One region of the Pelosinus baikalensis genome, then DNA from elsewhere that is predicted to be linked to it. Evidence: riboswitches for the same ligand, from Rfam matches in the RefSeq annotation. Region 1 holds a riboswitch; the other holds the start of a gene.
What was found. A riboswitch is a leader RNA that binds a small molecule or an ion and turns the genes downstream of it on or off. The one in region 1 is predicted to bind cyclic di-GMP.

Region 1 (3,577 bases):
TTTTCACCTTATCGAGCTTATCAATAATAACTTCAAACCCTTTTTGAGTATTGAATGTTACTTGTTTTCCTGCTTCCACCTCATGGTTTCCTTCACTTACATGTAGGACAGCATAATCAATGTCCTCCGTCATTTTATTAATAATTTCAGCGATATGGCGTGTTGCCTCAGCACTTTGTTCCGCCAGCTTCCGAACCTCTTCTGCGACTACTGCAAAACCTCTTCCTGCTTCACCAGCACGAGCAGCTTCAATAGCAGCATTCAACGCTAATAGGTTGGTTTGACCTGCAATGCTTTGAATGACTGTAACGATTTCTCGAATGTTTTCAGACCCTTTTGCCAAGGAATTTGCCGCCTCTGTAATACTGATCATTGATTTTGCAACAGTTTCATTCTGTGTAACGATCTGAGTCAGTAAATTCATCCCTTGGCTTGCTTCTTCAACAGCATTTTGAGTATTTGCATTCACTTCATAGGCATTCGAGTTCATTTCCTCAGTACTTGCAGAAAGTTCCTGAATCGTAGCTGACATCTCTGTTATATTCGTAGTATTCTGGGCTGACCCACTCGCAACTTCCGCTATCGTATTAGAAACAATTTCTGCTGCACGTAACTGTTCTTCTACTGTTGCACTTAATTCTTGACTAGATGCTGCCAAGGATTCAGAGTTTTGGCGTATTTGCCCTACTAGCGAGCGCAGAGCATTCTTCATTTGGGACATTGCAGTAACCATATCACCTATCTCATCATTAACAGCAGCATGTTGCTCAGCAGCTGTTAAATCAAAATGACTGATTGCGTCCATTTCATTCCGAACACGATGTAAGCGTTTCGCCATATACCTACTATACCAGTATGCTAAACTACAAACGAATAGTATAATAAGCATACTTAAAATTCCAACCAAATTCTTGGTATCTTTTTGTTCCTGCATAAGTTTAACCGTTGATTGCTTTAAATATTTCTCTTCTAAATCAAAGGTTTTATCAAATTGCAGGTCTATCTGCTGTGATAAATTTCTCCCTTCCACAAGCAATGTATTGAAGGAAGGGCTGTTAGCTTTTTTTGCATCCATAAGCTGTCCCATTTTAAGACTATAGTCATCCATCATCTTTTCTAGTTTAACAGCTTCTGTTTTCACTTCTGGATTTTCCACACCAGATACAAATACCTTTAAATCTTTTGCGCTATTCTCAAATTCTTTTCTGGAATTTTGTTCATAGCTGCTAATCGAGTAGGCCATAAAACCTCGCAATTCAGCAATACCAGTATGCATACCATCCTGTGCCTTCGTGAGTAAGAGCATATTTGCGGAAGTATGTGTAATTAAATTTTCATATGTATCACTTGCTGTCGAATACTGATATGCTGTATATCCAAGCAGTATAAGCAGAAAGGAAATGGAAGTGAGAAACATACCTCCTAATTGTGCAACAATAGGTATTCTACGCATAAAATAACTCCTTTACATTTTAATTGTTAAGACGGCTGCATAAACTCGTTTATCGCATCTCCTTCCATAAAAAAAACCAGATTGTTACATGAATTGTAATTCATATAGCAACCTGGCAGACATAGATTAAAATCGTTAGTCCCATAGCTTTGCGTCCTTAACTTTCGCTAAGTTTGCCGAACATTAAATGGTATTAAATTTATGTATTAATAATTCTCCTCAAACTTCCAAAATCCTCTAAATTAAGACAAATATTTCGCCTTGTTATTAAACTCAAAATCGAGTAGAGGAAGGCCATGTGCCTGTCCTTGTATTCGATAAAATCGATTAACAGCGAGAATCCACTTAGAAGTTCATTATTCGCTTTTTTGGTGCAGATTTAAATATCTGCATTTGTTAATCCAATCCTTAACAGCTTTTGCTGCTCCATCAAATCCAGAGAATAAGGTCGAGGCTGAAACTCCATATAGTTCGCACAAATCAAGAACTTTTGCAGTATATTTTACAGGTAATGTTATCTTCCATAAAGGTGTATTGGGGAAAGATGCAAACTCATCTTCAAGAGGTTTTTGGGGAAATGGCTGTCCTCTGCCTATTGGTTGCTTTAACACCGTAAACAAGCCCGATTGAGCCGCAAGATTACTGCTAGTAGACCCTGGAACTTTAATTATATTTATATTTTTGTATGAACGAATCTTTTCTACATTCAATGCCCATACTGCAATTTTAGTATTATTCTCCTCAATGTCGTGCTTTGCTAAAGCGGTGGATGCGGCAAAATACGCTGCAACATAAGAACGTTTAGACCAATCGAGAAGATGAGTAGGCACACCATGATGCTGAGCTAAAGCCATTAGCTCTATTAATTCTTCATTTGGCCACTCAGATGGATTAATATAATATTTATCTGTTGGATACGTTCGTGGATCTAAATTTCCACGAAGTTCAGCAGAGTCATTAACAATTTTAAGACCAAGTAAATCACATTGTTTTACAAATTGTTCTAAGATAGCTCTTTCAGAAAAAATTTGTTCATCTGCAGTCATTTCTCTTTGTCCAAATATTATTTTAGAGGGACTATTTTTTCGTAGTATGGAGGGTATGAGATGCCAACTCGCATCCCTCTGTCCACGATAAATAAATTGGCTCGGCTTATCTCCTAGAGTTTTTTGAGGCGATAATATATCCCAAAATTCATCAACAGTATTAGCTTCTATAAGATTAAATTTGTTAAACATAAATCCTCCTATTGTAGAACGAATACCTACTTTACACGCTGCTTAACAATAATACTCATTTAACATTCTGCTCAATTTTAATCCACTACTATTCATTTCCTGTTTTTTTGTTAGTTCCGCCTTTTTATAAAAAAACAGACCTACTCCACTACTTAATGGCTAGGCTGTCTCTTACATAAAAAAGCATATTAGTCATAAATATGTATCATTAAGCAACACTCTGAGAAAAAGCGAGGTCAGCGAATTTTTTATGTTCACTGACCTTCTTGTTTTGTTATACAGTAATTAATATTCTCGTTTTAAATACCAAATTGATCAGTCTCAATCCACTCCATACTTAGAAGAGACCAGAAATCAGTTGCGAGTTTATTCAAAACGTAATCATATGGCAGCCAACCATAACCTTGATCACCCCAAGTGATTCCCCAAGAATTACGTATCAGTAGAGCCCCTGTAGTTTCTTGATTATATTTGGTATTTTTGATTTTTATAGTATCATCATAACCTACTGCGACAATGGCATGCCCCCACTGTGCTTGTTCGTCTGGACCTGGATAAGGAATTCCACCAGGAACGTTTGACTGTGTAAATGAATTAAAACCATAAAAACCAAACATCGATGGAATGCCAGATGCAATGTACTTTTTCACACTATTCAATACTTCGGCGGAAGATTTATTCATACCTAACGTATCGTGGCAAAAATATTGCAATGCTTCATAGTTATCTGCTACTGCATATATAAAAGAGGATGGCTCTTTATCAAAGGCTGGATCATTATCAGTATATTTCCAGTAGCTTTCGGATGGTACGCCACAAAGTACTAAAGCTCCCATAGTATCTCGTAAATAGGAACCTTTATCTCCTGTTACACCTCTCAAGTTTC
Region 2 (3,577 bases), on a different contig from region 1:
GGATTATTTTTTCCAAAAATTTGGACGATAATCTCCCTGTCTAGAATCTCTGTCGTAATATAAATATTAGAATCTGTTGTATTTTTAAATTTAAAATCCAAAAGGTTATCTGCAACAGCAGCATCTTGCCCTAAAGGGACATAGGCTGGCGGGCGAAAATGTGATGTTCGTTCTTCAATACTCATATTCGCTAATAACGCTGCGTTATATAAAGTACTACTTACTTGACATACACCTCCACCCCAATCCAAAACTAGTTTACCATCAACAAGAACAGGAGCTTCCTTGTAACCATTTTCCGATAGACGTTCCCCTACATTTTTATTGAAAGAAAAAACTTCATCTGGACAAACTAAAATGTGATTCACATTCTTAGCAGCAAGGCTAATATTTTTAGAACGATTTTCATTATAAGGATCAAACTCTGTGGTGTATATAGAAAGTAAACTATCAACTTCAGCTAAATCCTTCAATGAAATTTTAGGAGTTATTTCATTAACCGTTAATTCAAGAGTAAAAGGAATACAAGTATGTATAATAGCATTTAAATCAAGCCAGGTTTTTTCTAAATCAACTTTATGACCATTTTTTTCAGGCTGAATATTAACATTCGAATTTTGATATATCAGTGAAGCATCTTCTGGGTTACTATTGATAGAATCTGCAATTCTATTAAGAATTGCTTCTAACTTAACATGATTATAATGTAAAGACAACGGAATCGTATATCCATAATTTACAGCTATAAATTTTTCTTGTAAACGTTTAGCTATATTGCCAAGACGACCTATATTATAAGCTTGCTGCACAAGATCATCTGCATTGATTTCTAGATCAATGTCATTTGCATTAATCGGCCATTTTTGCGTCTTATACGTTAAATAATTTGGTGAATTAGCTATTTGATTTTTGATATTTATAATAATTTCACTTTTTGCTTCATCAATTGATAGTCCCCCCACAGGAATATCGCCTATAAAAACACCTTCATAGATACTATCACTGACATCAAACGCTGTAGTGGTGGCAATGAATCCAGTTAAGCTAAATAATATAATAATGCTAAGAAAAAGCATTATATTTTTAGCACGATGATTTATTGTAATTTTCATAGTTAGTAACTCCATTCCAATTATTCGATTAGCTAGCAAGAGAGCAAATCCCCGCCAATAGCGGGGATTTGTTCGTAACATGATAATAAAAACCACCATAATTGGAGAGATATCGATTTTTATTTTATTGAATATTCATTGTTAATTCTACAAAACTACCCGTTAGTTTTGCTTTTTGCAACACTTCCTCAGTAATTTCACCACCTTCCTCTACGATTAACATACCATTATCAGTTTCAATACGGCGACTAGCTTTTTTACCAAGTAAGTATTTACGATTTTTTTCGTCAAACTTTCTAGCAGAATCATCATTAGCAGCTACCTTTACATCTTCTGGTTCTTTAACTTGAATAACAGGTGGTTTCACTTCAGAAGCTACAGAAGTGCTTACTGGAGGTATTGCAATATTAGTAGTTGTTGATCTTTCTGCTACCGTTTCATGATCATCTGAAACAAAAAGCACGTCTTTACCAAAAGTTAAAATTTGCTTTGCCTCAATGCTCGTAGTTCCACCATTAAGATCCTCTATTTCACAAGATACAATTTTCCCTGAATTATCAACAAAAAACTCCGTTACTTTACCTTGAATTCGACCATTTTTAGTCAGCACTTTAGTCCCAATAATTTTTAGATCAGCCACAATTAGCTTCTCAACTTCCGGTGCATCTGTTAACGTTAATATTGCATCACTATTCTCTATCGTTATTGCGTATTCTCCTAACCCAGTAGCAGCTGCCAAAGGCAAAAATTTAGCCCCCCAATACCATTTGGAATCATCAATTAGTATCGTTACAGATCCATCTGCAGGATTAATAAGAAGACTTTTAACTGTTCCAAGCTCTGTACCCTCAACGATGCTAATAACTGGCAATCCAATAATTTCAACACTTTTTTTCATGAATAGCGCCCCTTAATTATCATTTAATATCCTCTTATCATTCATCGAAGCAGTTAGTCAATTTCTTAACCTTATTTATAGCACTCTTCCCACTTCGCCAAGAGCATTTTACCTCTGTATTCTTACCAATCGTTCTAAATTTCCCGCTATTAGTATCTCTATTGATTGACTATAATTTACTAATCTAGTCGCTAATTTAGAAAAATACATAAAAAATAGCACCTACCTATAATGCACTGTGCTAATTACAATTCTTAATTGAATCGGCAACCTGGCAATCATAGGATATATATATCCCTTAGACCCATAGCTTTGCGTCCCCACCTTTGGATGAGTTTGCTAAATATTCATTTTGTTTAATTCTATATAATATGAAATATAACGTCAACAGAAGTTCATCATTTATTTTTACACATCCCAATTGTGCTATTTAGAAGTATATTGTAGATTTACGTAGAATTTCGCCACTCGCGAAATTCAGAATCAATTTCTTTTAGTACGGTCCCCGGAATATTCTTAAAAGAAATATCCCCTAAGCGATTCTGAAGTAAAATATTCTTTACTATACGTAAATAGGCAATTGTTTTAATGAATTCCAAATCAAACATAGTGTTTTTTTGTACTCCTGGAAGCTTTCTGCCCTCACAAAAAACGTGAATTGCTTCATTATATTGACCACTATTTTTTAATATAGTGCCGATTTCCATTACCAAAAATGGTGCCGCTTCACTATTCGGATATAAAATCAAAGCTTGGCGAAAAACCTTAAGGGCTTGAATGAAATTGCGCTGTTCTTTATATATAAATGCAGAATCAATTAAACCGTCTAAATCCTTTGAAGAAGAGTCAAACACATTAATGGGCACCTGTAATTCATCTTCAACTTGTACCATCTCACTTTTCTCCTCTAACTCCACATTCTGATTTTCATCTTTCAGCTCATAGACCTCTTCTAGCTCTTCATTCTTGTCTATTAGTTTGACAATTTGTTTCTCTGATGTGGAAGCAGGATCTAGCTGGTCTACTATATGTATGTCAGAAACTGCTATATCAACAGATAACACTTCAGTTTCTAAAGCCATTACATTATTAGCATCATCTTCCTTTGGCATCACAGACCTTACAGAAGAGCTAGCTACAATAGGTATTGGTACGGCTGCAGCTATTATGATTTCTGGTTTTTCCCATAACACTCCATATTCTGAAGATTCAGCTTCCTTTATTATATTTTTTGTCTCAGACTCTCCTTTATTTTCTTCAGAATACATTTTAAATTTTTCATTATACTGTGCAATGCTAAATGCAAAGACGACTGTAGTGATTGTTAATATGCCTACAGTTCCTACTACACCAACAAATCCAATAATAATACGTGGCAGAATAATATTGACTAAAAGCGCACAACACACACATAAAATAAGAGGTTTTACATTCAGCTGAATATTTAATAGCTTATTCGTTAACACGTATATAAGATATGCAGAAATGACTATGGATAATGACGTAATTATGATATATTGCATCAAACCCCACCATAAATAAATTATTTGAAAATCAACATTCTAAT

Region 2: it holds a riboswitch for cyclic di-GMP, as region 1 does, so the genes downstream of both, LMF89_RS03715 (PRC-barrel domain-containing protein) here and LMF89_RS11600 (methyl-accepting chemotaxis protein) in region 1, are expected to answer to the same signal.

Annotation. Positions count from the first base shown of each region.
Region 1 is NZ_JAJHJB010000014.1:52,697-56,273, reverse strand. Features, by position in the region: gene LMF89_RS11600 (methyl-accepting chemotaxis protein) at 1-1,453, opposite strand, end outside; cyclic di-GMP riboswitch class I at 1,557-1,641, opposite strand; gene LMF89_RS11595 (FRG domain-containing protein) at 1,810-2,691, opposite strand; gene LMF89_RS11590 (C1 family peptidase) at 2,991-3,577, opposite strand, start outside.
Region 2 is NZ_JAJHJB010000003.1:142,992-146,568, forward strand. Features, by position in the region: gene LMF89_RS03710 (VanW family protein) at 1-1,112, opposite strand, end outside; gene LMF89_RS03715 (PRC-barrel domain-containing protein) at 1,237-2,010, opposite strand; cyclic di-GMP riboswitch class I at 2,273-2,361, opposite strand; gene LMF89_RS03720 (tetratricopeptide repeat protein) at 2,460-3,533, opposite strand.